4 regions of the Mesorhizobium sp. M1399 genome follow, and region 1 is predicted to be linked to each of the others. Evidence: predicted binding sites of a transcription regulator. Region 1 holds the regulator's gene; each other region holds the start of a gene.
The links. The regulator PhoB, encoded in region 1, activates phosphate uptake and scavenging genes when phosphate is short. The targets are predictions, from matches to a motif close to TGTCATNNANCTGTCAT.
Positions count from the first base shown of each region.

Region 2: a site for PhoB is predicted at 2,320-2,336, ahead of ppk2 (polyphosphate kinase 2). Genes of this name have one in related genera too.
Region 3: a site for PhoB is predicted at 4,560-4,576, ahead of phnF (phosphonate metabolism transcriptional regulator PhnF). Genes of this name have one in related genera too.
Region 4: a site for PhoB is predicted at 1,784-1,800, ahead of NKH05_RS17820 (ceramide glucosyltransferase). Genes of this name have one in related genera too.

Region 1 covers NZ_JAMYKZ010000025.1:6,779-13,910, forward strand. The annotation lists gene NKH05_RS29305 (hypothetical protein) at 21-374, opposite strand; gene pstS (phosphate ABC transporter substrate-binding protein PstS) at 1,036-2,097, shown strand; gene pstC (phosphate ABC transporter permease subunit PstC) at 2,157-3,143, shown strand; gene pstA (phosphate ABC transporter permease PstA) at 3,147-3,998, shown strand; gene pstB (phosphate ABC transporter ATP-binding protein PstB) at 3,995-4,798, shown strand; gene phoU (phosphate signaling complex protein PhoU) at 4,831-5,538, shown strand; gene phoB (phosphate regulon transcriptional regulator PhoB) at 5,555-6,244, shown strand; gene NKH05_RS29340 (ROK family protein) at 6,254-7,132, opposite strand, start outside.
Region 2 covers NZ_JAMYKZ010000012.1:253,938-261,069, reverse strand. The annotation lists gene NKH05_RS22685 (GntR family transcriptional regulator) at 1-430, shown strand, start outside; gene NKH05_RS22680 (DUF982 domain-containing protein) at 527-784, shown strand; gene NKH05_RS22675 (hypothetical protein) at 837-995, opposite strand; gene NKH05_RS22670 (aldo/keto reductase) at 1,119-2,162, opposite strand; gene ppk2 (polyphosphate kinase 2) at 2,443-3,363, shown strand; gene NKH05_RS22660 (dihydrofolate reductase family protein) at 3,415-4,062, opposite strand; gene hemB (porphobilinogen synthase) at 4,462-5,493, opposite strand; gene NKH05_RS22650 (DUF8605 domain-containing protein) at 5,581-6,660, opposite strand; gene NKH05_RS22645 (enoyl-CoA hydratase/isomerase family protein) at 6,599-7,132, shown strand, end outside.
Region 3 covers NZ_JAMYKZ010000017.1:52,806-59,937, forward strand. The annotation lists gene NKH05_RS25950 (ABC transporter substrate-binding protein) at 1-56, shown strand, start outside; gene NKH05_RS25955 (sugar ABC transporter ATP-binding protein) at 160-1,713, shown strand; gene NKH05_RS25960 (ABC transporter permease) at 1,710-2,675, shown strand; gene NKH05_RS25965 (zinc-binding alcohol dehydrogenase family protein) at 2,745-3,761, shown strand; gene phnF (phosphonate metabolism transcriptional regulator PhnF) at 3,780-4,523, opposite strand; gene phnG (phosphonate C-P lyase system protein PhnG) at 4,658-5,119, shown strand; gene phnH (phosphonate C-P lyase system protein PhnH) at 5,119-5,730, shown strand; gene NKH05_RS25985 (carbon-phosphorus lyase complex subunit) at 5,732-6,844, shown strand; gene NKH05_RS25990 (alpha-D-ribose 1-methylphosphonate 5-phosphate C-P-lyase PhnJ) at 6,841-7,132, shown strand, end outside.
Region 4 covers NZ_JAMYKZ010000009.1:218,994-226,125, forward strand. The annotation lists gene argF (ornithine carbamoyltransferase) at 1-80, shown strand, start outside; gene NKH05_RS17810 (Hsp33 family molecular chaperone) at 198-1,208, shown strand; gene apaG (Co2+/Mg2+ efflux facilitator ApaG/CorD) at 1,285-1,677, opposite strand; gene NKH05_RS17820 (ceramide glucosyltransferase) at 1,905-3,059, shown strand; gene NKH05_RS17825 (O-succinylhomoserine sulfhydrylase) at 3,094-4,284, opposite strand; SAM riboswitch at 4,355-4,432, opposite strand; gene NKH05_RS17830 (2'-deoxycytidine 5'-triphosphate deaminase) at 4,568-5,662, shown strand; gene araD1 (AraD1 family protein) at 5,693-6,685, opposite strand; gene mmsB (multiple monosaccharide ABC transporter permease) at 6,869-7,132, opposite strand, start outside.

The DNA.
Region 1 (7,132 bases):
ATCGACCGACGGCCGGTTGGTTATTCGCAGACCATGCGGGCCCGTTTGCCGGGCAGGCTGACATTCCTGCAGGTGAGCGGCTTCGCCGGCTCCGATGACAGCATGGGCGGGTTGGCGACGACCTTCCTTCGTGGCGCTGCAACGGAAGCTGCGCTCCTGCGCACCGCCGGCCTTTTCGGCGTTTGAGGCGCCACAGGAAAGACATCGGTCTCCAGCTGCGACTGTTCGGCTTGCGCCTGCGGAGAAGGCCGGTCCCAGAAACGGCGAACATCGAGCGGCTTGGGAATGATCACGGTGCCGTCATAGCTGCGCGCGCAGCCGGTTCCCAGAAGCAGCGCCAGGCACAGGAAGACAGGCAGAATCCGTCGAAACATCAGCAACACCCCTGCAAGCTTATAACGCTGCTTCGGCCCAACCGACAACCGGCGGAATAGTGCAGAGGGAGTAGGTAAGGTGAAGTAGAAATCGCCGCACTTCCAGTCGAAGGCCCCGCTCGAAAGATCGATCGCCGGGTCGGGCGCGGATGGAGGTCCAGCGCGAGGCGAATTAAAACCTTGCGATTCGTCACCGCTTCCAGCGTAAGGCCATGGTGCGATCGCACCATACCCAATGGCGCGCTCAGTCGCGACAATGGGATATTCGAAGTTCCGCTCCTCCAGTTACGGGCGGGAGCAGCGACCGCCGGCAAGAAACAGGGTCAGATTTACCCCAACGGACCTGTTTCGGCGATGGCGCGGCCATGACACGTTCTGGCTGCATGCAACGCGCTCCCGTCCGGCTTTTTTCTTCTCAAGGTCAGTGGCTGCTATCGTCGAGCGGACAAAGCCGGCCGGAATTCACGCAAGCTGCTGATTCCAGCGGCAAACCGCGGCCCATGCCGACAAAGCCCGCGGCCGTTCCTTCTTAACCCGGCTGGACGACGTTACCGGAGCGACATGAAACTGTCATGCGACTGTAATAATCGGGGGCTATTGGCCTCAGCGGGCGCCGGAGGAATGGCGCCGAGAGACCATATTCCGAACAGGAGCAGGCCACATGAGACATTTCATCCGCTCGGCGGCCGTTGCGATTGCAATGGCTGCGGCGACGACTACCCTCACCCTGTCCGCCGCGCTCGCCGCGGACATCTCCGGCGCCGGCGCCACCTTCCCCTACCCGATCTATGCGAAGTGGGCCGACACTTACAAGAAAGACACCGGCATTGGGCTTAACTATCAGTCGATCGGTTCCGGCGGCGGCATCAAGCAGATCAAAGCCAAGACCGTTACCTTCGGCGCTTCTGATGCGCCGCTGAAAGGCGAAGAGCTTGAATCGTCCGGATTGGCTCAGTTCCCGATGGTGATGGGCGGCATCGTTCCCGTCGTCAACCTCGAAGGCATCAAGCCGGGCGAGTTGGTTCTCGACGGCCCGACGCTGGCCGACATCTTCCTCGGCAAGATCACGAGCTGGGATGACGAGGCGATCAAGAAGCTCAATCCCGACGTCAAGCTGCCTTCGCAGGCGATCGCGGTCGTTCACCGTTCCGATGGGTCGGGCACGACGTTCAACTTCACATACTACCTCGGCGACGTCAGCGCGGACTGGAAAGAAAAGGTCGGCGTCGACAAGGCCGTGGAATGGCCCGTGGGCATCGGCGCCAAGGGCAATGAGGGCGTTGCCAACAACGTCTCCCAGACCGGCGGCGCGATCGGCTATGTCGAATACGCCTATGCCAAGCAGAACAAGCTCACCCACACCGATATGATCAACAAGGACGGCAAGAAGGTCGAACCCACCGCGGCGGCATTCTCGGCGGCAGCGGCCAATGCCGACTGGAGCTCGCAGCCGGGCTATGGCGTCATCCTCGCCAACGAGCCGGGCGCCGAGTCCTGGCCAATGACGGCGGCGACGTGGATCCTCCTGTACAAGAAGCCGGACGACGCGGCGACCACCGGCGAAGCGCTCAAATTCTTCGCCTGGGCATACGACAAGGGCGACGAGATGGCCGGCGAGCTGGACTACGTTCCGATGCCCGACAAGGTGGTCGAGAGCGTCAAGGCCATGTGGGCCAAGGAAGTCGTCGGCAGCGACGGCAAGCCGCTCTACTCGGCTATGTAATCTCCTCCAGGGAGGGCGTCGACGGCGCCCTCCCTGTTGCCTTCAATCGCGAGGACCCAATGACCATCGCTTCCGATGCCATGCTATCATCTGCAGCCCGGGCCAGGGAAGCTACGGTGCGGCGCTTCGCGCTCACAGACGCCATATTCCGCGGACTCACCCGCGCTTCCGCAATTCTTGTGCTGGTCATCCTCGGTGGTGTCGCAATCTCGCTGTTTGCCGGCTCATGGCAGGCCCTGTCGTCCTTCGGGTTCTCTTTCCTGACGACTGAAAGCTGGAATCCGGTAACGGAAAAATTTGGCGCGCTGGCGCCGATCTACGGCACGCTGGTCACGGCGGCCATCGCCATCCTGATCGCGGTTCCGATCGGCATCGGCATTGCCGTGTTTCTCACCGAACTCTGCCCGCGCCCGCTCAGGCGCCCGATCGGCATAGCGGTCGAGCTGTTGGCCGGCATTCCCTCGATCATCTACGGCATCTGGGGCCTGTTCGTGTTCGCGCCGTTCCTGCAGACGACGATACAGCCCTTCATCATCAACATCTTCCACGGCGTGCCGGGACTATCCAGCCTTTTCGCCGGCCCTCCTTACGGCATCGGCCTTCTGACCTCGGCGCTGATCCTCGCCATCATGGTGCTGCCCTTCATCACCTCGATCACCAAGGACGTCTTCGATACGGTGCCGGCGGTGCTGAAGGAATCGGCCTACGGCATCGGTTGCACGACCTGGGAAGTGACCCGGCGCGTGGTCATTCCCTATACCCGCATCGGTATCATGGGCGGCGTCATGCTTGGCCTCGGCCGCGCGCTCGGCGAAACCATGGCGGTGACCTTCGTCATCGGCAACGCCCACCGCATCAGCGCCTCCCTGTTCGCGCCGGGCACGACCATCTCGGCGACCATCGCCAATGAATTCACCGAGGCCGACGGCGATCTCTACACCTCTTCCCTGGTTTCGCTCGGCCTGATCCTGTTCGTCATCACTTTCCTGATCCTTGCCGCCGCCCGCTATATGCTGATGCGGATCGACGCCCGTACGGGAGCCTGACCGATGTCGACATCCTCATCGCTCCACAGCCGCCGCAAAGCCAGAAATTCGGTGATGATGGCGCTTTGCGTCGTCGCCGCCGGCATCGGGCTTGCCTGGCTGGCGCTCATTCTCGGTGCACTGGTCTATAAGGGCACAGCCGGGCTTTCGTTCGCGGTCTTCACCGAGATGACGCCACCGCCAGGCGAGGCCGGCGGCCTGCTCAATGCAATCGCGGGCAGCCTGCTGATGACGATCATCGCCGTTGTCGTCGGCACGCCGATCGGCGTGCTGGCGGGAACCTACATGGCCGAATATGGGCGTTTCTCGCGCATCACCACCGTCGTGCGCTTCATCAACGACATCCTGTTGTCGGCGCCGTCGATCATCATCGGCTTGTTCGTCTATGAGTTGATGGTGCGGCCAATGGGGCATTTCTCGGCCATAGCCGGCGCCGTTGCGCTTGCCATCCTGGTCATTCCGGTGGTCGTGCGCACCACTGAAGACATGCTCAACCTGGTGCCGAACGCGTTGCGTGAAGCCGGCGCCGCGATCGGCGCGCCGCGCTGGGTGGTGATCCGTTCGGTCGCCTACCGCGCCGCATTGTCCGGCATCGTCACCGGCATATTGCTGGCGATAGCACGCATTTCCGGCGAGACGGCGCCGCTGCTCTTCACCGCGCTCAACAACCAGTTCTGGAGCAGCAATATCAACGCGCCGATGGCCAGCCTGCCGGTGACCATCTTCCAGTTCGCTCTCAGCCCTTACGAGGAATGGCAGCAACTGGCGTGGAGCGGCGCACTCATAATCACCCTGACGGTTCTGGGCTTGAGCATCCTCGCCCGCAGCCTTACCGGACGCAGAGAGGACAGATGACACAGATGTTGTCCGCGGACATGACGATGACCGAGACGGTCGCCGAGAAGACGAAGATCGAGGTCAAGAACCTCAACTTCTACTACGGCCAGAGCAAGGCGTTGAAGGACATCACCTTGTCGCTGCCCGAGCGCAGCGTCACTGCCTTCATCGGCCCTTCGGGCTGCGGGAAATCGACGCTGCTGCGTGTGTTCAACCGCATCTACGAACTCTACCCGAAGCAGACAGCCGAGGGCCAGGTGCTGCTCGACGGCAAGAACATTCTCGACCGCTCGCAGGACCTCAATCTCCTGAGGACCAAGATCGGCATGGTGTTCCAGAAGCCGACGCCGTTCCCGATGTCGATCTACGAGAACATCGCCTTCGGCGTCAGGCTTTATGAGAATCTGGGCAAGTCCGAAATGGACGGCCGCGTCGAACAAGCGTTGAAGCGGGCCGCGCTGTGGGGCGAGGTCAAGGACAAGCTCAACGCCAGCGGCTTGAGCCTGTCAGGCGGCCAGCAGCAGCGGCTTTGTATTGCCCGCACCGTGGCGGTGAAGCCGGAAGTCATTCTGCTCGACGAGCCGGCTTCGGCACTCGACCCGCTGTCGACCGCCAAGATCGAGGAACTGATCGACGAATTGCAAGCCGACTACACGATCGTCATCGTCACCCACAACATGCAGCAGGCGGCGCGCGTATCGCGCCAGACCGCCTTCATGTATCTGGGTGAACTGGTAGAGTTCGACCGGACCGAGAAGATCTTCACGTCGCCCCGCGAGAAGCGCACGCAGGATTACATCACCGGCCGCTTCGGCTGAGCCGTTCCGATCACGCATATGAGGACAGGACCATGGGCGAACACACAGTCGCTTCTTTCGACGAGGATCTCGAGCAGATCAGCAAGCTGATCCGCGACATGGCCGACCTCGCCGGTTCGATGGTCGGCGGGGCGACCAAGGCCCTGTTGAATTCTGACAACGTGCTGGCGCAACGCGTCGTTTCCGACGATGCCATCATGGATGCGCGTCAACGCGAACTGGACGACCGCGCCATCACCCTGATCGCCAAGCGCCAGCCGATGGCCCACGATCTGCGCCATGTCGTCGGGGCGATCCGCATGGCCGGCGATCTCGAACGCATCGGCGACCTTGCCAAGAATATCGCCAAGCGTGTGAGTGCGGTCGGCCTTAGCGTCACACCGCGCGACCTATCGCATTCCATCGATGCGATGGCGCAGCTGGTGCTCATCCAGGTGCAGGGCGTCATCGAGGAGTATGCTGCAGGCGATGCGGCCGCGTTGGCCAAGCTACGCGCCGCCGACGAGCGCATCGACGTCAAATATACGTCGGTGTTCCGCGAACTGTTGACCTACATGATGGAAGACCCGCGCAACATCACCGCTTGCACGCATCTGCTGTTCTGCGCCAAGAATCTGGAGCGGATCGGCGACCATGTCACCAACATCGCCGAAAATGCGTATTATGTGCTGACCGGCGAGCAATTGCCGGTCAATCGTCCGAAGCAAGACGAAACGACAATGTCCGCACCGGCGACATGATGGGGGTGCCCAGCCGATGATCGCACCACGCATAATGGTGGTGGAGGACGAGGAGCCGTTGGGTGTGCTGCTCCGCTACAATCTCGAATCCGAAGGCTACCAGGTCGAGGTGGTGACACGCGGCGACGAAGCCGAGATCCGTTTGCAGGAGAATGTGCCCGATCTTCTGGTGCTCGACTGGATGATACCAGCGGTTTCCGGCATCGAGCTCTGCCGCCGGTTGCGGGTGCGCCCCGAAACCGAACGGCTGCCGATCATCATGCTGACCGCGCGCGGCGAGGAGAGCGACCGGGTACGCGGTCTTTCGACCGGCGCCGACGACTATCTGGTCAAACCGTTTTCGACACCGGAATTCATGGCCAGGGTCAAGGCGCTGCTGCGCCGCGCCAAGCCGGAAGTGCTGTCCAGCGTGCTGAAGGTCGGCGACATCGTGCTCGATCGCGAATCGCACAGGGTGTATCGCAAGAAGACCGAGATCCGGCTCGGGCCGACCGAATTCCGGTTGCTCGAATTCATGATGCGGCATCCGGGCCGCGTCTTCTCGCGCAGCCAGTTACTCGATAATGTCTGGGGCGAGACGATCTATATCGACGAACGCACCGTCGACGTGCATGTCGGGCGGCTGCGCAAAGCCGTCAACAACGGCCGCATGCCTGATGTCATCCGCACCATCCGCGGTGCCGGCTACGCGATCAGGGAAGATTGACCCGCCCAGTCAGGCTACGTTCTTTCTGACGCCGGGCCTCATTTGCGCGCCCGGCGCGAAAATCTGCTGGTCGACGAAGCTTAACGCCCGCATTGCACAGCCTTCGCGGATCAGCGGCAATTCGTTCGGCTCGGTATCGAAGGAGATCGAGCCCGAATGCTGGCCGCCGGCGGTCTGGGCGATGGCCTTCCGCAAGGCCGGCTCGATCAGATCAAAGGCGGCGGCACTGGCGCCGACCATTGCGACCGGTGCCGGATCGATCAGCGCGAACAGCGAGCCGAGACCGAAACCCAGCGCTTCGCCGGCCTTGCGGTAGGCTTCGCGTTCCGGCCCGTCCTTCTCGCGCGCCCGAACCGCCAGCGCGCGCATGTCGGCGTCGCTGACGTCGGCGACCGGTTGGCTGTCTTCGCTCATCTGCGTGGCGTTGCGCCAGATGGCGTAATTGCCGGCATAGGCCTCGATGCAGCCGCGCCGCCCGCAACGGCAGAGCGCGCCGCCCGGACGATGGATCATGTGGCCAAACTCGCCGCCCGAGGAATGCGTGCCGGTGAACAGCTCGCCCTTCAACACCAGCCCCATGCCGATGCCGTGCGAAAGCAGGATGGCGATGAAGTCGTCGCGATAGCGATCCGGATCGCGCCAGCGCAAAGCCACCGCCATCATATTGCAGTCGTTCTCCACCGTGGCCGGGATGCCGAATTCATCTTCCAGCATGTCGGCAAAGGCGATGTCCGTCTGGGGCGTGATCGGCGACCACAGCATGGCGCGTGCAGGGGAGTCGGTAATTCCCTGAATCGCCAGGGCGATGCGGGCGACACTGCGGACGTCAAGATCTGGATCGTCCAGCCGGCGCCGGACGATGGCCATGCATTCGCGGATCAGTTCGTC
Region 2 (7,132 bases), on a different contig from region 1:
TCGCGAGGCGGTCGAGGTCGCGGCAGTCAGGCTGACTTGTGCCTTGCAGGACAGAGGTGCCGTCGAAATCATCGAGGCGATGCTCGATTCCTGCGACGACCAGACGCCGCGCGAGGAATGGCATCGTGTCGGCATGGATTTTCATATCGAGCTGGCGCGCCTGTCAGGCAACGAGTTCCTGTTCAGAGCGGTTCGTGATGCGATGACGCGCCTGTCGCGCGCCCGCTGGCTCGAGGTTCGCGACGAGGCAGCGCTTGGCCGTGCCTGGGCCGAACACCATGCCATTCTGTCGGCGGTGCGGGCCGGCGATGCCGATGGGGCCGCCTGCCTGCTTTCATCTCATATCGACGGTAGCCGCGACCGGCTGGTGACGTCGTTGCGCAACGACCGGCGCGGCCTGCGCGCCAGGGGATTTGCCGTCGTCGCTTGAGTGAGGATCGGCGGCCATTGATCACGAAAAAGGCAGATGAGCGAAGAAAGCTACTTTCGGTCTCGCTTCGCAAATGCCGATGGCGTAAGAGCGGCGATGGAAAACAACCGATTTGACACACCCGTGACCGTCAAGGGCGCGGCGGGAAGCAATCAGCTCTTGCGTACGGCCCGCGAGGCTTCCGACTACCTCCTCAACAATTGGCCCGGCAAGCGCAGCCCCAAGCACCGCGAAGCGCTGCAAGCCTGTCATGATGCGCTGGCCGGCGACAAGCCGGCCATGAACGCAAGACGGGCCTTCATTGCCGCCGCCCGCGAAGTGAACGTCTTCGTCAGCGACAAGGCGCCGGCCTGAGGCATAGCGGGGACTTGATCGAGACCCGGGCCGCCTGACAGGCCTGATATCATCACTCGGCCGTTTCGGTGTTGGTTTGGGACTCGCTTTCGCCCTCGGGCTTCGAGCGCTCCTTGGCCGCGACTTTGGCAGCCTGCTTTTCCGCCTTCTTGGCAGCCTTCTGCCGGTCGCGTTCCTTGCGTTCCTGACCGTAGTTCGGTGCTCGTGCCATATCGTTTCCTTTCATTGTGCTTGGCCTTTGCCTAGGAGCATTGGGCCACAAACACAACACCGCAAGGCACGATCGGCTCCATATCTCGTCGCAGTCCGGGGAGCCCCGCTTCAGGGCGTTTTTTCAGGCGCCGTCCCGGTCGAGGACGAGATCGGCGGGCCCGAACCGGTCCTTTGCCGTGAATTGCTGGTGCCAGTAGGGATAGAGCACGGGCGGCCTGCTGACCACGTCGAGGCGTGTGCGCTCCTCATCGCCGAGCACCAGGCTTGCAGCAGCGATATTGTCCTTGAAATGCGCTTCGGTTCGTCCGCCGATCACCAGCGAACTGACGGCGGGCCGGCCAAGCAGCCAGGCAAGCGCCACCTGCGCCGCCGACACGCCGTGGTTGTTGCCGATATCGATCAGCACGTCGACGATCCGCCACAGCCGGTCCTCGTCGCGGATCGGCGGTTCCGACCAGCCACTGAGCTGGCGGGCGGTCGGCTGGTCACGGTGGTATTTGCCGGACAGCAATCCGCCGGCGAGCGGGCTCCAGACCAGCACGCCGAGCCCTTGGTCGACCGAGATCGGCAACAATTCATACTCGGCCTCGCGGGCTTCCAGCGTGTAGTGGATCTGCTGGGTGACGAAGCGCGGCTGGTGATGACGGTCACTGATACCGAGCCCCTTCATCACCTGCCAGCCGGAATAATTGGAACAGCCGACATAGCGGACCTTGCCCTGCGCGACCAGCGTGTCGAGCGCGGCGATGGTTTCCTCGAGCGGTGTCAGGCCATCCCACTCATGCAGGAAATAGATGTCGATGACATCGGTCCTGAGGCGCTTCAGGCTCCTCTCGCATTCGCGGATCAGATGATAGCGCGACAGGCCTTCATCATTGGGGCCTTTGCCGATCCGCATGCGCGCCTTGGAGGCGATCAACACGTCGCCCTTGCGCTTGCCGCAGAGCGCCTCGCCGATGATCTCCTCCGACACCCCGTTCGAATAAACGTTGGCGGTGTCGATGACGTTGATGCCCGCATCGATGCAAAGGTCGATCATCCGGCGCGCCTCGTCGAGGTCGGTCTTGCCGACCGCCGAAAACGCGCCGCCGCCGCCGAACGTCATGGTGCCCATGGTCAGCGTCGAAACCTTCAGCCCGGAACGGCCGAGAGTGCGGTATTCCATGTCGTATCCTCATGATTTTATCGGGAAAGGGCGTTTCAAACGACAGCCCTGAATGAACCGGGCATTTGTAGGATAATTCGTTCCGCTTGTCGCCCGTGTTGCAGGGCAACATCGATCACATCTTACGGATTGGGCGCGCAGCCAGCGCAACAGCGGCTGCAATAAAACCGTCATTGCCGGCCTATACTAACATCGGTTCAGCGCTTCGATTTCCGGCCGCCGGGCCGGGCGGCAGAGCGCCTGACAGCGGCCGACACGGCCTGTAAGCGGAGCAGCGCAAATGACCGAGATAAAACAGAATTCCCCGGCCAGGGACTGGCTGGAAGCGGAACTCGCCGACACGCTCGACGAAGATTATGAGCTGGAAATCTCTGAGCCGGCGCTGTCGATGGAGATCGCCAAGATCTATAAGAATGCGCATCCGCCATCGATCGACCGCCTGCAATATTTTCGCGATCTGATCACGCTGCAATCCGAATTGATCAAGCTGCAGTCCTGGGTCGCCTATCACAAGAAAAAGCTCGTCGTGGTCTTCGAAGGCCGCGACTCGGCGGGCAAGGGTGGCGTCATCAAGCGCATCACCCAGCGGCTTAATCCGCGCATCTGCCGCGTCGTAGCACTTCCGGCACCGACCGAGCGCGAGAAGTCGCAATGGTATTTCCAGCGCTACGTTCCGCATTTGCCGGCCGGCGGTGAGATCGTGCTGTTCGACCGCTCCTGGTACAACCGCTCCGGCGTCGAGCGGGTGATGGGCTTTGCCCAGCCGGATCAGGTCGAGGAGTTCTTTCGCGACGTGCCGGATTTCGAACGCATGCTCCTCCGCTCAGGCATTACGCTTGTCAAATACTGGTTTTCGATCACCGATGAGGAGCAGCAGATGCGCTTTTTGATGCGCATCCACGACCCGATGAAGCAATGGAAATTGTCGCCGATGGACCTCCAGTCGCGCGTGCGCTGGGAGCAGTACACCAAGGCCAAGGAAGAAACCTTCGCCCGCACCAACATCCCGGAAGCTCCCTGGTTCATCGTCGAGGGCAACGACAAGAAGCGGGCGCGGCTGAATTGCATCGACCATCTCCTCAAGCAAATGCCCTATGAGGAGGTGCCGCACGAGGAGATCACACTACCGGAGCGCGTCTTCAATCCCGAATACGAACGTCAGGTGCTGCCACGCGAACTGTATGTGCCGGAGAAATACTGACTAAAGCAGCGAGGAGGGGCGCTGCCTCCGTGGGCAGCGCCCTGCAACAAGCTAGGCGCGCTCGATGATGACATGCGTGGCCTTCGGCGTCGCGACCTGCTCGCTGCAGCGGTAGCCGAGCTTGGGCATGTCGATGCCGGCAAAAAGGCTCTCGCCTGCGCCGAGCAGGACAGGTGAGATCGCCAGATGCATCTCGTCGATGAGCTTTTCCTTGAGATACTGCCGGATCGTAGAAACGCCACCGCCCAGCCGTACATCCTTGCCGTCAGCCGCTGCTTTCGCCTTCTCCAGCGCTGAGTGGATGCCGTCGGTCACGAAATAGAAGGTCGTGCCGCCCTCCATGACAATGGGATCCCGCTGATGGTGCGTCAGCACGAAGACCGGCACGTGGTATGGCGGATTGTCTCCCCACCAGCCTTTCCAGCTCTCGTCAGGCCACTCGCCGCGGATCGGCCCGAACATGTTGCGGCCGAGGATCCAGGCGCCGACATTCTCGAAGCTGCGCGCGGCGAACGCCTCGTCAGTGTCCGTGGTCCCGCCATCCTTGCCGAGAACCATCTTGCGGAAGGTGCGGGTGCCGAACATCCATTCGTGCAGGGCTTCCCCGCCAACACCCAGCGGGTTCTTCAGGTCTTGGTCGGGACCGGCGCCGAAGCCGTCGATCGACAAGGTGAAAGCGCTGACGCGAAGTTTGGACATGAGAGCCTCCTTGATAACCAATTGTGAGATGCAAGCAGTTATCGGGTAGCTTAACTGATTGCATTTTGCAAGCGGTTTTTTGAATCGCCGGGGCCAATCGCTTCCAAATCATGTTGGAATGACCAATCTCAATGTTGGCGCCGCCCCTCATCCGCCTGCCGGCACCTTCTCCCCGTATAGTGACGGGGCGAAGGGGCTGGCCGCAACCTCGGCGATGTTTTTGCAACGCTGGAGATTGGCGAAATCTTTTGCGAACGCGTCTTTCTCCCCGTCACTATACGGGGAGAAATGCCCGGCAGGGCAATGAGGGGCAGCGCAAACCTGAAGCGATTGCCTGCGGTGGCCATGTCGCGCTTTGGACGAAGGAACGTTACTCGATGTGGGCGCTACGGAGGCGCATCACCCCTTCAGCATCTCAGCCACTTCCGGCGCGAAATAGGTCAGGATGCCGTCGCAGCCGGCGCGCTTGAAGGCCAGCAGCGATTCAAGCATCGCCTTTTCCCCGTCGATCCAGCCATTGGCGGCGGCGGCCTTGATCATCGAATATTCGCCCGACACTTGATAGGCGAAGGTCGGCATCTGCAACTCGTCCTTCAGCCGGCGGATGATGTCGAGATAGGGCAGGCCGGGCTTGACCATCAGCATGTCGGCGCCCTCGGCGAGATCCTGCTCGGCCTCGCGCACCGCTTCGTCGGAATTGGCGTGATCGATGTAATAGGTCTTCTTGTCGCCCTTGAGCAGGCCGGCGGTGCCGACCGCCTCGCGGTAGGGGCCGTAAAAGGCGGATGCGAACTTGGTCGCATAGGACATGATCGCTACATCCTGAAACCCATTGGCGTCCAGCGCATCGCGGATGGCACCGATCCGGCCGTCCATCATGTCCGAGGGGGCGATGATGTCGGCCCCTGCCGCCGCCTGGATGACGGCTGCTGCCGTCACCTGCTCCACCGTTTCATCATTGACGATAATGCCGTCGCGCAAGATGCCGTCATGGCCATGCGAGGTGAACGGGTCCAGCGCCGCGTCGGTGATGATGCCGATCTCCGGCACCGCGCGCTTGATGGCGCGGGTGGCGCGGTTGATGATGTTTTCCGGATCGAGGATGTGCGAACCGGTCTGATCGCGCAGGCCGAGCTCGACATTGGGGAAAGTGGCGATCGCCGGAATGCCAAGCTTAGCCGCGCGCTCAGCCTCCTTGACGGCGAGGTCGAGCGACAGGCGGAAGACGCCGGGCATGGCGGCGATCGGTTCGCGCACTTGTCTGCCGTCGACGACAAAGATCGGCCAGATCAGATCGTCGACCGAGAGCCGGTTCTCCTGGACAAGGCGGCGCGACCAATCGGCCTTGCGCATGCGCCGCAGCCGCCGGCTGCCGGTGATCTCGTCGACGCTGCGCGCGCCGGCAGGCTTTGCAGGGGTGAATTTGTTCATCGCCAAAACTCCGGATCGGGCGACTTTTACCACGAGCCTCCGCTGCTGACCAATGCGACACGATTGTGCCAGCGGTCCTGTCGGGCGCTATTCTGGTTGGCCATTGCCTGACAGGATCTGCGCAGCACCCCGCATGGCGACGCGGAATGCCTCGTCGAAGTTGACGCCGCGCACTTGCCACTTGTAGGTCTTGCCGGCCATGGCAAGCCGCCAATCGGCGATCCAGCCCAACTCCTTGTCGCTCCAGACCAGGCTGCCGGCCAAGAGCTCTTGGTTGCCGACAGTTCTCGCCAGCAATTCGGGTGAGAGCGCACGCACCTGTTCGAAAATCGCCCCGGCTTTTACGAGAGCGGCCTTGCTTGAAATGACGATCTTCATCGCCAACGGTCCGGCTGCCGATTGAAAGGACTCTGCCATATAGGGGCTTTCGTCTCCGTCGCTCGCCAAGACAAAATGCTGGCGTGCATCTTGCACAGCCAGCAGTACCGAGATGATCGGCCGCTCGCCGAGCCACGGCTTGCTGCCGAGCTCAGCAAGCACTTTATCGATCACCGGCGGCGTGTACTGGCAAGTGAGATCGTGCGGCCGGTCGTACGTGCCTTGATCATCATGATTGGGGATACCTTCCATGCGATCGCGATAGCGGAAGCTGCTGACGAAGCTGCCGGCCTTGTCGCGCAGTGCTGTCATCTGAGGTTTCGCCGGCAGGCGCTGGTCGCCGGATACCCGCACCAGCACTTTGTCGAGGCAGACCTTGAAGCCGGCCTGACGATGTTCTTCTCCCTGGCCATTGACGATGGTTTGCGACTGGTAGAGTTCTGCGAGGCTTGTCGCCAAGGCTGGATGGCCAGCCAGGCAGGTGCAGACTAACCCGATTGCCACCAGTGCAAGGCGCGAAAATCGAATCATAGACGACGTCCCCGTCGGTGCCGCGTTGCAACGCGCCTGCCATGACTTTTTCGTCATTACTGCCTGTAGCCGTCGATTGTTAGCACCGGCTTCCGGTCCGGGCCAGAGGCTGCGCTGGCGTGCCCGCCATTGACGCGGCCATGCGCCACGCTTTAGCACTTCACTCCCGGCGGGCGCGGGGAGGGATTCTCTGGCGATGGATTTTGGCGGAGGCGACGAGATTCGCTTCGAAAGATTGGGCAGGGCCGGCGTCGTCACGCTGACGCGGCCGCAGGCGCTCAATGCCGTGACCCACCGCATGGTCAAAGCGCTGGACAAGGCGCTGCGCAGCTGGGAGCGTGACGACGGCGTTGACGTCGTTGTCGTCAAGGCCGAGGGCAGGGCGTTTTCGGCAGGCGGCGACATCCTTCATATCTACGAGGCCGGCCGGGCAGGAAAGCCTCCGGTCGATTTCTTCGCCGACGAATACCGGCTGAACGCCCGTATCGCCCGTTTCAAAAAACCCTATGTCGCGCTGATCGACGGCATCGTCATGGGCGGCGGCGTCGGCATCTCCTTCCATGGCTCGCAGCGGGTGCTGACCGAGAACGCCCAGTTCGCCATGCCCGAGGTCGGCATTGGCTTTTTCCCGGATGTCGGCGCCAGCCATCTGTTGCCGGATCTCGGCGGCAGCTTCGGCATGTATCTGGCGCTGACCGGCAACCGCATCCGCCATGGCGATGCTTTGTGG
Region 3 (7,132 bases), on a different contig from region 1:
AGGCCAACATGAAGGATCCGAAGATCGACGCGCTGCTCAACCCGAAGCTCGACTGAGCATCGCCGCTGTGAACTGTTTCCGGGGCCTTTTCGCCCCGGAAACATCCCACTCGTGCCAATCGCGAGGCCAATCTTTGGGGGCCAATCTGGGAGGATTGTCATGATGTCGACGGCGCAGGAACTCCATCCGGCTCCAACGCTTGAACCGGGCAGGACCATCCTCGAACTCCGCGGGCTGGAAAAGCGCTATCCCGGCACTCACGCGCTGAAGCCGGTCGACCTCGCCTTCAAGGCCGGCGAAATCCACGCCATCGTCGGCGAGAACGGCGCCGGCAAATCCACCCTGATCAAGCTTCTGACCGGCGTCATGCCGCGCACCTCCGGCGACGTCATCTGGGAGGGCAAGCCTGCCGCATTGGCGACGCCGCATGAGGCGATGGCGCTCGGCATCAATGCCGTGCATCAGGAAGTCGTCCTGTGCCGCCATCTCACCGTCGCCGCCAACATGTTCCTCGGCGAGGAGGATTCCCGTTTCGGTATCCTGCAGCAGCGGGCGATGGTCAGGCAGGCGCAGAAGATCATCGACGATCTCGGCTTCGACCTGCCGGCGCATGTCAAGCTGGGTGACCTGACCATCGGTCAGCAGCAGTTGATCGCCGCCGCCCGCGCCACCGTGCGCGGCACCAAATTCCTGATCTTCGACGAACCGACCGCCTACCTCACCCGCAAGGAGGCCGACCAGCTGTTCACGCTGATCCGCCGGCTGAAGGGCGAAGGCGTCACCATCATCTACATCAGCCATCGCATGGAAGAAGTGTTCGAGCTCGCCGACCGCGTCTCGGTGCTGCGCGACGGCACGCTGGTCGGCACCAGGAATATCGCCGAGACCAATGACGCCGAGCTGGTCAAGATGATGATCAACCGCTCGATCGAGCAGGTCTACCACAAGGAGCATTTCACCCCGGGCGCGATGCTTGTAGAAACCAGGAACCTGTCCGGCAAGGGTTTCGAAAATGTCTCGATGTCCGTCCGCGCCGGCGAGATCGTCGGCCTCTACGGGCTGATCGGCGCCGGCCGCAGCGAGTTCGTCACCACGCTCTATGGCCGCCACCGCAAGGCGGCCGGCCAGATCCTCTGGGAGGGCAAGGAGGTCAAGGTCAATTCAGAACATGACGCGATCAGGCTCGGCATGGCGCTGGCCCCGGAAAGCCGCCGCGACCAGGGCCTCTGCCTCAACCTGCCGGTCGGGCTCAACCTCAATCTGCCGATCTACAAGCGCATCTCAAGCAATCTGCTGATCTCCCGCGCGCAGGAAAAAGCCCAGGCCGATCGCCAGATCGCCGACCTGCGCATCAAGACGCCGACGCGAAGTGCGCTGGCCTCCAGCCTGTCCGGCGGCAATCAGCAGAAGATCGTCATCGGCAAATGGCTCGCGCACGGCGCCAAGCTGTTCATCTTCGACGAGCCGACCGTCGGCGTCGATGTCGGCACCAAGGCCGAGATCTACCGCCTGTTTGGCGCGCTGTTATCCAAGGGCGCCGGCATCATTCTGATCTCGTCCTACCTGCCCGAGGTCTATGAGCTCGCCGACACGCTGCACGTGTTCCGGCGCGGCAAGCTGGTGGCCACGCATGGGTTTCATACCGCTGATCACGAGGAGATCCTCACCCAGGCGCTGGCCGAGAAACAAGAAAGACCGGGAGGACGGATATGAGCACCGAGGCGATCGCTGCCGAAAGGCCGAAACGCAACTACAACGCCCTGTTCGGGCTGACACTGCTGGCACTGCTGGTTCTTTTGTGGATCATCCTGTCGGTGGCGACGCCGAGCTTCGCCTCGGCCAACAACATCTCGAACCTGTTGCGGCAAGGGTCGATGATCGCCATCCTGGCGGTCGGCCAGACCTTCGTCATCATCACCGGCGGCATCGACCTTTCCGTCGGCGCCGTTGTCGGCTTCGCCACCGTCATCGTCGCGATGCTGATCAACGCCGGCACACCGGTTTTCCTAGCCATCCTGATTACCTTGCTGGTCGGCGTCGCCATTGGCATGTTCCATGGCTTCGGCATCGTCAAGATGGGCTTGCCACCCTTCATCATCACCCTGGCGACGCTGACCTCGCTGCGTGGCATCGGCCTGTTGATGACCAACGGCAACTCGATCTCGATCAACAACGACGCCTTCCAGACGTTCTCGCGCAGTTCCTTCGTCGGCGTCCCCAATCTGTTCTGGATGGTGATCCTGGTCGGCATTCCGGCCTACATCTTCCTGCACCACAGCCGCTGGGGCCGCTACCTGTTCTCGGTCGGCTCCAACGCCGAGGCATCGCGTCTGTCGGGCGTCAACGTCCAGCGCACAATCTACATGGCCTATACATTGTCGGGGCTGTGTGCGGCCTTCGTCGGCGTGCTGCTCGCGTCCCGCATCGGCATCGGCAATCCGACGCAGGCCGAGGGCTGGGAATTGCAGGCGATCGCTTCTTCGGTGATCGGCGGCACGTCGCTGTTCGGCGCTGTCGGCTCCGTGCACGGGCCGCTGCTCGGCGCCTTCATCCTTGCCACCATCAACAACGGCGCCAATCTGCTCAACGTCAACGCCTTCTGGCAGCGCATCATCACCGGCGTGCTGATCATCGTCATCGTCTATTTCGACGGGCTGCGCCGCCGCGGCAAATAGATCGCCCCTAACAGCCGCCGGCCTCGCAACAGCAGAGCCGGCGGTGCCATGAACCGACTGGATTGAAGCATGAAAGCCGTCGTCTGCCGCTCGCCCGGCGAACTTGTCCTCGAAGATCGCCCGGCGCCTGGCGCGCCGCCCTCGGGCTGGGCGCTGGTTGCGGTCAGTCATGTCGGCATCTGCGGCACCGATTATCACATTTTTGAAGGCAAGCACCCGTTCCTCGCCTATCCCCGCATCATGGGCCATGAAGTCTCGGGGACCGTGCTGGAGACCGGCCAAGGCGTCGATCTGGCAATAGGCGAAGCGGTGATCGTCAATCCCTATCTCGCCTGCGGCAAATGCATCGCCTGCCGGCAAGGCAAGCCGAATTGCTGCGTCAGGATCGAGGTGCTCGGCGTCCATCGCGACGGCGCCATGTGCGAGCAGATCCTGGTGCCGGCGCAAAATCTTTATCCGGCAAACGGCCTGTCGCTGGCCGATGCGGCCGCCGTCGAATTCCTGGCGATCGGGGCGCATGCGGTGCGGCGCTCGCTGGCTCAATCGGGCGCGCGTACCCTGGTCATCGGCGCCGGCCCGATCGGCCTCGGCACGGCGCTGTTCGCCCGGATCGCCGGGCTCGACGTGACGCTGCTCGACATGAGCGCTGAACGGCTTGGCTTTGCCGAAAGCGGACTCGGCTTCGCGACCCTCGACGGTTCGCGGGGAGCCGCCGCCGATCTGGTGCGACAGGCGACCGACGGCGATGGTTTTGACGTGGTCTTCGACGCCACCGGCAACACCCAGTCGGTGCAGTCGGCCTTCGCCCATGTCGCGCATGGCGGCACGCTGGTGCTGGTCAGCGTCGTCAAGGACGACATCGCCTTTTCCGATCCCGAATTCCACAAGCGCGAGATGATGCTGATCGGCAGCCGCAACGCTCTGCGCGCCGATTTCGACCATGTCGCCGCTTCAATCCGCAACGGTGCGGTGCCGCTGGCAAAGCTAGTCACCCACCGCACCACGCTTGGCGAGACGCTGCGCGACCTCGCCCGCTGGGCACATGAGAAATCCGGGCTGATCAAGGCGGTCATCCAGGTCGGATGACACAACGATAGCCGCGTCTCAAAGCGCCGACAGTCTGAGTTCGATCCGCTCGGCCGGGAAGCGCGACTCCGAAAACTGGATCGGCTGACCGTCGGGCGTGACGTTGACGGCGACCGTCACCAGCACGATGGCGCCGGGCTGCAGGTCGAGGTCGGCAAGGTCGGCGGCATCGGCATGGCGCGCCGACAGCACGGTCGATTGCCGGAGATAGTCGTCGATGCCGAAACGTGCCAGCGATGCCGTGATCGAACCGGTTTCTGCCATGGCAGCATCGATGCCGGCAAAGCGCCTGGCATCGAACCAGCCGGCAGCGCGGGACACCGGCATCCCATCGGCTTCGCCCCGCGTTTCCAGGCGTATCACGTCGGCCCCCTGCACAAGGCCTAAGCCCTCTGCGACACGACGGTTGGCTGGCTCGACCGACGACGCGAGCAAGGTGATATGCCGCTCTGACGCCTGTCCTTGCAATCCCTCGGAAAAGCGGGTGCGGGCGCCGATCGGATAGGACAGCCGCTTTCGCGACAGCACGAAGGTGCCACGCCCTTGCTCCGCCTTGAGCACACCCTCCTGCACCAGCGCTGCGATAGCGCTGCGCACCGTATGGCGGTTGACACCATAGCGTTCGGCAAGTGCCACCTCAGGCGGCAGCGCGGCATTCTCGGGAAAATCGCCGACGGCGATCGAATGCAGGATCTGGTCGGCGATCTGCCGCCATAGCGCGACACCGCTGCGCCGCTCGATGCTGTTGGCTTGCCCGATCATTTCCCGCCCCAATCTTTGCGCCGACCTTTTGGCCCGTGTCACGTACACGTCATAGACACACGCTAGATAATAGATATAATTTGTATAGTTGTCTATATCAATAGACAAATGCACGCAAACGAGGAGTAGCAGCCATGCGAGGACGGGAAGCGCGAGAGCAGGCCGAGCGCAGGGCCGTAATGGCGACGCTGGCGCAATCGTCCGGCGACGACATTGTCCGCCTCTGGGACGAAGCCGGCCTGCCTTCCGAAGCTGAACTTCTGCGTGGCCCCGAAACCGGCCTAGTTACGGTACGCGGCCGCATCGGCGGCGGCGGCGCGCCGTTCAATGTCGGCGAGGCGACGGTCACCCGTGCCACGGTGCGGCTTGCGTCCGGCCATGTCGGCCACTGCTATGCGCTCGGCCGCGACAAGCAGAAGGCAAGGCTGGCAGCAATCGCCGATGCGCTGTGGCAGGACCCGGCCCACCGCAACGGGGTCGAGTCCAGGCTCGTCGCGCCCTTGCAGGCGGCACTGGCCAAGGCCCGTGACCAGCGCCGCGCCGAGACGGCGGCGACCAAGGTCGATTTCTTCACAATGGTGCGCGGAGAAGACTGATGGACCTCGCCACTCAATCGATCGAAGGCGGCTTCGCCGATCCGGTATTCAACGCGCAGACCGTATTCCGCGCTGTGATGGACGCGATGGCGCGGCCGGGCAGCGTGCAGCCCTTGCCGGCCCTCGCCCACCCCCCCGTGCCGCTGTCGGCCACCGCCGGTGCCATTGCTCTGGCGCTGTGCGACAACGACACGCCGCTCTGGCTCGACCCGGCTTTGCAGGGGTCGGCGGCGGTGAAATCCTGGCTTGGCTTCCATACCGGCGCGCCGCTGGCCAACACCCCGGCCGACGCGCATTTCGCGCTGATTGCCACGCCGGCCGAGATGATGGCGCTCGACGGGTTTTCGCAAGGCACCCAGGATTATCCCGATCGTTCGACGACGCTGATCCTTGAGGTCGGCGATCTCGTCTCCGGCGCTCCGCTGCTGCTCGAAGGCCCGGGCATCGAGAAGACGGCGACGATCGCGCCGGCGCAAATGCCGCGTCATTTCGTCGAGCAATGGAAGCAGAACAATCAGCGCTTTCCGCGGGGTGTCGACATCATCCTCGCCACGTCCGACGCAATTGCCTGCCTGCCGCGCACGACGCGCATTAAGACGATGGAGGCGTAGGATGTATGTCGCGGTAAAAGGCGGTGAAGCGGCCATCCGCAACGCCCACAAATTGCTCGCCGACCGCCGGCGCGGCGACCGCTCGGTGCCCGCACTTCGCCTCGACCAGATCGTTGAGCAGCTGGCGCTCGGCGTCGACCGCGTGATGGGCGAAGGTTCGCTCTACGACAGGGAATTGGCGGCACTCGCCATCGTCCAGGCGCGCGGCGACATGATCGAGGCGATCTTCCTGGTTCGCGCCTATCGCACGACGCTGCCGCGCTTCGGCTACACCAGGGCGATCGACACCGGCACAATGCTGGTCGAGCGGCGGGTGTCGGCGACCTACAAGGACCTGCCCGGCGGTCAGCTGCTCGGCCCGACTTTCGACTACACCCATCGCCTGCTCGATCCCGAGCTTGCCGCCGGCGGCGATGTCGCCGAACCGGAGCAGCGTGCAGGCGAAGCGGAGGCGATGCCGCGCGTCTCCGCGATCCTCGCCCGCGAAGGCCTGATCGAGCCCGACGGCGACATGCCTGGGGATCATGTCCCCGGCGACATCACCCGCGAGCCGCTGGAATTCCCGATGGCGCGCGACATCCGCCTGCAGGCGCTGTCACGCGGCGACGAGGGTTTTCTGCTGGCGCTCGGCTACTCCACCCAGCGCGGCTATGCGCGCAGCCACCCTTTCGTCGGCGAGGTTCGCATCGGCGAGGTCGAACTGGAACTGGACGTGCCGGAACTGCCCTTTGCCGTGCCGATCGGCAGCATCCGCGTCACCGAATGCCAGATGGTCAACCAGTTCAAGGGCTCGGCCAAGGCGCCGCCGCAATTCACCCGCGGCTACGGCCTCGTTTTCGGCCAGGGCGAGCGCAAGGGGATGGCCATGGCGCTATGCGACCGCGCTCTTCGTGCAACCGAATTCGGCGAAGATGTTGTCGCCGCCGCGCAAGACGAAGAGTTCGTCATCTCGCATTCCGACAATGTCCAGGCGACCGGCTTCGTCGAGCATCTGAAGCTGCCGCACTATGTTGATTTCCAGGCCGAACTCGACCTCGTGCGCCGCATGCGCGCCGCGCACGACGCCCGCGAAAACGCCGGCAAGGCCGACGAGAAAAGGCAGGCCGCGGAATGACCGGACAACCGACCGACATCGCCACCTACAACTTCGCCTATCTCGACGAGCAGACCAAGCGGATGATCCGCCGCGCCATCCTCAAGGGCATCGCCATCCCCGGCTATCAGGTGCCGTTCGCCTCGCGCGAGATGCCGATGCCCTATGGCTGGGGCACCGGCGGCGTCCAGGTCACGGCGTCGATCATCGGACCGGACGATGTTCTCAAGGTCATCGACCAGGGCGCCGACGACACCACCAATGCCGTCTCGATCCGCGCCTTCTTCAAGAAGGTCGCCAATGTCGCGG
Region 4 (7,132 bases), on a different contig from region 1:
CGCATTCGGTGGTGTTCGACGAGGCCGAGAACCGGCTCCACGCCCAGAAGGCGGTTTTGGCCTGGTGCCTGGGCGCTTGATCCGGGCCGCCTTGATCCGGGAGTTCGTGGTGCCTATCTCAGGCGCATCACGCAAATCGAGCGCGTCTCGTCGCATGCGCCCCGGAGGGCGGCATCGCCGCGCCCCGGAGCTTTGTCATGTTGGAAACTCGTCAATTGGCTGAACATCAACCCAAGCTCGGCGAGTTCGGCTACGCCGGCGACGACCATGTCGTGCCGTTTGAGGTCGGCCCGCTCGACGTGCGCGGCCGTACCGTCCAGCTCGGGCCGATGCTCGACGCTATTCTCAGCCGCCACGAGTATCCCGAGCCGGTGGCACGACTACTGGCCGAAGCCTGTGTGCTGACCGTCCTGCTCGGAACTTCGTTGAAGTTCGAGGGCAAGTTCATTCTGCAGACCCGCACCGACGGGCCGGTCGATATGCTGGTCGCGGATTTCTCCACGCCGCACGCGCTGCGCGCCTATGCCCGCTTCGATGCCGACCGGCTGGAGGCTTTGACGGCTGCCGGCGAGACGTCGCCGCAGACGCTGCTCGGCAGCGGCGTCCTGGCGCTGACAATCGACCAGGGCGCCCACACGCAACGCTACCAGGGCATCGTCCAGCTCGACGGCGTCACGCTGGAAGAAGCCGCACGCACCTATTTCCGCCAATCGGAGCAGATTCCGACCGACCTACGGCTTTCGGTGGCCAAGCTTCTGACGCCCGGCGTCGGCGGTGCCCGCGAGCAATGGCGCGCCGGTGGCCTGCTGGCACAATTCCTGCCGCAGTCGCCGGAACGCATGCGCGTACCCGACCTTCCCGGGGGCGACGGCGATCCGCGTGAGGAAATCCACGACCCGACCGACAATTCCTGGCAGGAACTGCTGGCGCTGCTTGGTACTATTGAACCGACCGAGCTGATCGATCCGACTATCGGCGCCGAGCGGCTGCTTTACCGGCTGTTCCACGAGCATGGTGTCCGCGTCTTCGGCGGCGTGCCGGTCGCCGACCAGTGCTCATGCTCGAGGGAGAAGATCCGCGGCATCCTCGAGGGTTTTTCCGCCGAGGAGATCAGAGACAGCACCGAGGATGGTAGCATTCACGTCGCCTGCGAATTCTGCTCGAAGCAATATGACTTCGACCCGGCGGAATTTGCAGCGGCTCAATAACGAGCGTCAGTGCGGCTGCCTTCGCAGAACTTGGGTTCCTCGCCCCGCAAGGCGGGAAGAGGAATCAAAGTGAACGTCAATTGACGGTGCGCCGCGTGCCTGGCAAATCGAGTGAGAAGGCGGGGATGGCGACGTCGAAGGTCTCGCCCCGCTTGTTGCGCATTGTGTAGTGCCCGACCATGATGCCGGACGGGGTCGAGAGCGGGCATCCAGACGTATACTGATAGCTGTCGCCGGGGTTGAGTCCGGGTTGCTCGCCGACGACCCCGGGGCCGCGCACTTCCTCGACCTTGCCGGTGCCGTCGGTAATGTGCCAGTAGCGCGACAGAAGCTGCACGAACTCGTCCGACCGATTGTCGATGGTCACCTGGTAGCCCCAGACATAGCGGTTTTGCGGCGGGTCGGAATGATCCTCCAGATAGAACGGCCTGACCTGCACTTCGATGTTGCGGGTGACGGCGCTGTACATGAACTGCTCCAAAGCAATGTAGACGGAACTTTCGACGCTCAGCGCAGTTTGATCAACGATGCGCGTCATCTCCTTGCCCGACTCAAGCGCAGGTGCCGAAAAACAATGTCATTTAAGTGACACATGACAATGATGGTGTGCAGGCTTGTGCCGGGCGACTCGGTGTTCTGTCGAATTGTTGAAAACGGCCGTCATGCGGCCAGCATTTCTGGAGTGACCAGATCTCGATGGAACCGACATTCGCAGCCGCCCTCTTTTCCATAGCTCTCCTTCTTTCAAATCTCGCCAGCATCCTGTTAGCTTCGCTGAAGCTGAAGCGAGCAGCTAGGATCGCATCGCCGGCCGCCACCGTGCCACCGGTATCGATCGTCGTCCCGGCGCGCGGCGTCGAGCCGTTTACCGAGGAGACGCTGGAGCGCGCCTTCTCACTCGACTGGCCGCGCTACGAACTCATCTTCTGCGTCGCCCATGCCGACGACCCCGTGGTCAAGTCGATCACCACTGCAATGGCGCGTTTTCCGGCTATACGCGCCCGGCTGCTCGTCGGCGACGACCGCATCAGCGGCAATCCGAAACTCAACAATTGCGTGAAGGGTTGGGAAGCGGCGCTTTATCGCTGGGTCATCCTTGCCGATTCCAACGTGCTTATGCCGAGCGATTATGTCCAGCAGCTGATGGCGGCATGGCGGCCCGACACCGGCCTCGTCTGCTCGACGCCGATCGGCTCGCGGCCTGAAGGGTTTTGGGGGGAGGTCGAATGCGCCTTTCTCAACACACTGCAGGCACGCTGGCAGTACGCTGGAGAGGCGCTCGGCCTTGGCTTCGCCCAGGGCAAGAGCATGTTGTGGAACAAGCCGATGCTTGACGCCAATGGCGGCATCCGCGCACCGGCCGCCGAGATCGCCGAGGACGCCGCCGCGACCAAGCTGGTCAACCGGCTCGGACTTCGCGTCAATCTTGTCGCTTCGCCCTTCGAACAGCCGCTCGGCCGGCGCACGCTTGGCGAGATCTGGTCTCGGCAGGCGCGTTGGGCGCGGCTGCGCCGCGTCACCTTCGCGCTGTTCTTCGCCCCCGAGATCCTGATCGGCGCGGCGCCGCCGCTGCTGCTTGCGCTGATCGCGGCGGCTGACGCCGGCGTCAGCCTGCCGGCAACCGCCATCGCCGTGCTGGTCGCGGCCTACCTGCCGGAATGTGCCTTGGCCTGGGTCAAAGGATGGCACCTGTCGCTGCGCACCATCCTGGCGATGATGGTTCGCGACTGCATGCTGCCGGCGATATGGGCGCGCGGCTGGCTGAGCGGCGCCGTCGACTGGCGCGGCAACGTTATGACCATCCAGACCAAGGCCGTCGCGGAGCTGGAAGAGACCCCGTCCGGCGCCTGATCGGCGCCCCCCGCTCACCTCTGTTCGGTCAGCCCTATCCGGCGGCTCTCAGCGCTTGCTCGATATCTTCGAGCAGATCGTCGGTATCTTCCAGGCCGACGGAAAGCCTGAGCGTGCCCGGCCCGATGCCGAGCTCGGCGCGGGCCTCATCGGTCAAGTTCTTGTGTGTGGTCGTCGCCGGATGGGTGATCAGGCTCTTGGCGTCGCCGAGATTGTTGGAAATCAGCACGATGTCGAGCGCGTTCTGGAAAGCAAAGGCCGCCTGCTTGCCGCCCTTCACATCCAGGCAGATCAGCGTTGAGCCGCCCGACATCTGCTTCTTGACCACGGCCGCTTGCGGGTGGTCGGCACGGCCGGGATAGATGACACGGGCGATTTGCGGGCGCTCGGCGAGGAAATCCGCTATGCGGCCGGCACTTTCCGTCTGCTGGCGTACGCGCAGCGGCAGCGTCTCCAGGCCTTTCAGCAGGGTCCAGGCATTGAAGGGCGAGAGGCTGGGGCCGGTGTGGCGGAAATAGTCATGCAGGTTCTCGTCGATCCATTTTTTGTCCGACAAGATAACGCCTCCAAGGCAGCGCCCTTGGCCGTCAATATGCTTGGTGGCCGAATAGACGACGATATGGGCGCCGAGCTGCAAGGGTTTCTGCTGCAAGGGCGTGGCGAAGACATTGTCGACGATCAGCCTGGCGCCGATCGAGTTGGCAAGTGCCGCGACGGCGGCGATGTCGACCACCTCCAGCGTTGGGTTGGTCGGGCTTTCCAGGAAGAACAGTTTGGTGTTCGGCTTGACCGCCTGTTCCCAATTGGCGATGTCAGTGCCATCGACCAGCGTTGCCTCGATGCCGTATTTCGGCGCCAGCGTCTCGACCACCCAGCGGCAGGAGCCGAACAGTGCGCGCGCCGCCACGACATGGTCGCCCGCCTTGGCGCTGCACAGCAGCGCTGCCGTCACCGCCGCCATGCCGGACGCCGTAGCGCGCGCGTCCTCGGCGCCTTCCAGCGCGCACATACGCTTTTCGAACATGTCGACCGTCGGATTGGCATAGCGCGAATAGATGAAGCCCGGCTCCTCCCCCTTGAAGCGGGCTTCCGCCGCTTGCGCCGTCTCGTAGACATAGCCTTGGGTGAGATACATCGCCTCGGAGGTCTCGCCGAAGCCGGAACGCAGCGTCCCGGCGTGCACGAGTGCGGTCTGAGGCTTCCAGTCGCGCTTCTTGGTCATCATTCTATCCAAACACCAAAATTGGTCCAAACAACAAAAAACCGGTCGCGAAAGTCGCAACCGGTCCATATGGCCTTGCGGCCCGACGGTCCTTTAGCGACTTGTTTAACGTGGCTGCAAGCCGACCGGCCAAATCACCACGGGATAACGAGCTTTAGACCCGCGCCGCGCTTGCGTCAATTGCCGGCATGATTAAGAGGGTTGTACCAAGCAGGTGCCAAAGGCGTCCACGGTCGGACCTGCGACAGAACAAGACCTCGCCCGGCGTTCGAACGGAGCCAGACCCTTGCGGCAGACAGGCATTCTTCCCGATCAGGATATTTCCGCGCTGTTCCAGACGGGCGCGCTGAAATCGCCGCGCATGTTAGATGCCGATCAGATCCAGCCGGCCAGCCTTGACCTCAGGCTCGGCGACAAGGCCTGGCGGGTGCGTGCTTCCTTCTTGCCCGGTCCGGACCACAGGGTTGTCGACAAGCTCGACCGGCTGAAGCTGCACGAGATCAACCTCGCCGAAGGTGCCGTGCTGGAAACCGGCTGCGTCTACATCGTGCCGCTGCTCGAAAGCCTGGCGCTGCCCGCTCATATTTCGGCTTCGGCCAACCCGAAAAGCTCGACCGGACGGCTCGATATCTTCACTCGGGTAATGACCGACCGCGGCCACGAGTTCGACAAGATCGCCGCCGGTTATGAAGGCCCGCTCTATCTGGAGGTCAGCCCGCGCACCTTCCCGATCGTTGTACGCACCGGCTCGCGGCTGTCGCAGATCAGGTTCCGCACCGGCAATGCGCTTTTGTCGGAAAGCGAACTGCACGACCTGCATCGCGCCGAGATGCTGGTCGCCACCGAACCACCCAACATCTCAGGCGGTGGCATCGCGCTGTCGATCGACCTCGACGGCGACAAGGATGGGCTGGTCGGCTATCGCGGCAAGCACCACACCGGCCTGGTCGACGTCGACAAGCGCGCCGCGCAGGATGTCGTCGATTTCTGGGAGCCGCTCTACAAGAGCGGTGCCGGCGAGCTGGTGCTCGATCCGGACGAATTCTACATCCTGGTGTCGCGCGAGGCGGTGCATGTGCCGCCGCTCTACGCCGCCGAAATGACGCCCTTCGATCCGTTGGTCGGCGAGTTCCGCGTCCATTATGCCGGTTTCTTCGACCCCGGTTTCGGCCATTCGGCGTCGGGCGGCACCGGCAGCCGGGCGGTGCTCGAGGTGCGCAGCCACGAAGTGCCGTTCATTCTCGATCATGGCCAGATCGTCGGACGGTTGGTCTACGAGCACATGCTGAAACGGCCGCAAGCGCTCTACGGCACCGATCTCGGTTCGAACTATCAGGCGCAAGGCCTAAAACTGTCCAAGCATTTCCGCGCCGCGCGCTGAGCTTCCCCTCACTTTGCGGCCTATGCCGGCTCAAAGCGTCTTCACCGCCACCTTCACCGGCTGCTCGATTTCGAGCGGGTTGCGCAGAGGCAGGCCGAAATCCTTCGCCTCGATCTCGAATACGTCGCCGGGCTCGGTCCTGATGCCGTCGGCGAAGGACAGCGTCGCCGTGCCGAACATGTGCACATGTACGTCGCCCGGCTGGCGGAAGGCCGAGTATTTGAAGTGGTGATGCTCGAGATTGCCAATGGTGTGCGACATGTTCGCTTCACCCGACAGGAACGGCTTTTCCCAAAGCAGCTTGCCGTGGCGCAGGATGCGTGAAGCGCCGCGAATGTCGGACGGCAGGTCGCCGATCAGGATCTCCGGCCCGAACGAGGCGTTGCGCAGTTTCGAATGGGCGAGGAAGAGATAATTCACGCGCTCGGTGACGTGGTCGGAAAACTCGTTCGACAGCGTGAAGCCGACGCGGAACGGGGCGCCGTCGTCGCCGATCACATAGATTCCGGCGATTTCCGGCTCCTCGCCGGCATCCTGGGCGAAGGCGGGCGACATGAGCGCCGCGCCGGGCGCCACTGCCATGGTACCGTTACCCTTGTAGAACCATTCGGGCTGCACGCCGATCTGGCCCTTCGCCGGCTTGCCGCCCTCCAGCCCCATGCGGAACATCTTCATGGAATCGGTCAGCTGTTCCTCGCCGCCATCGCTGAGCTTCTTGTGCATGGAATCGCGGGTCGCGGCGGAGCCGAGATGCGTCAGCCCGGTGCCGGTGAGATGGAGATGCGCCGGATCGGGATGGTTGATCGGCGACAGCAGCCGTCCCTTCTTGTAGGCTGCGTCGAGATCGACGGTTTCGCCGAAGCCCTTGCGCTCGATCAGGGCGACAAGCCCGGTGCCGGTGCGCGCGGCTTCCATCGCCAGCGAATAGACGCTGCGAGCGCCGTTGATGACGCGGGTCTTGCCGCCGTTGCGGGCAACGACGCGGATCGTCTCGGCGTCGTCGAGGATCTGTGAGATCAGCATGGTAACCCTCTCTGAATTGCGGCCTGCCTTCTTGGCAAACCCTGCCCGGCGCGGCTCGGACCCTGTCCACGCCGCGGTTGAAATTCTTCGTCCGGATTGCGCTCGCGGGTCAGGTCCCTCGGGGGACTTCTTCGCGCCGCCCGGCAGCGCCGCGATGTGACCCGTATGCCTCCTGGTTGCCTCTCAAGCCTTGTTCTTGTTGTAGACGTCGAAGACGACAGCGCCGAGCAGCACCAGGCCTTTGACCACCTGCTGCCAATCGACATTGACGCCCATGATCGACATGCCGTTGTTCATGACGCCCATGATGAAACCGCCGACCACCGCGCCGATGACCTGGCCGACGCCGCCCATCGCCGAAGCGCCACCAATGAACACCGCGGCGATGACGTCGAGTTCGCTGCCGAGGCCCGCCGCAGGCACCGCCTGCCCCAGGCGCGCCGCGAT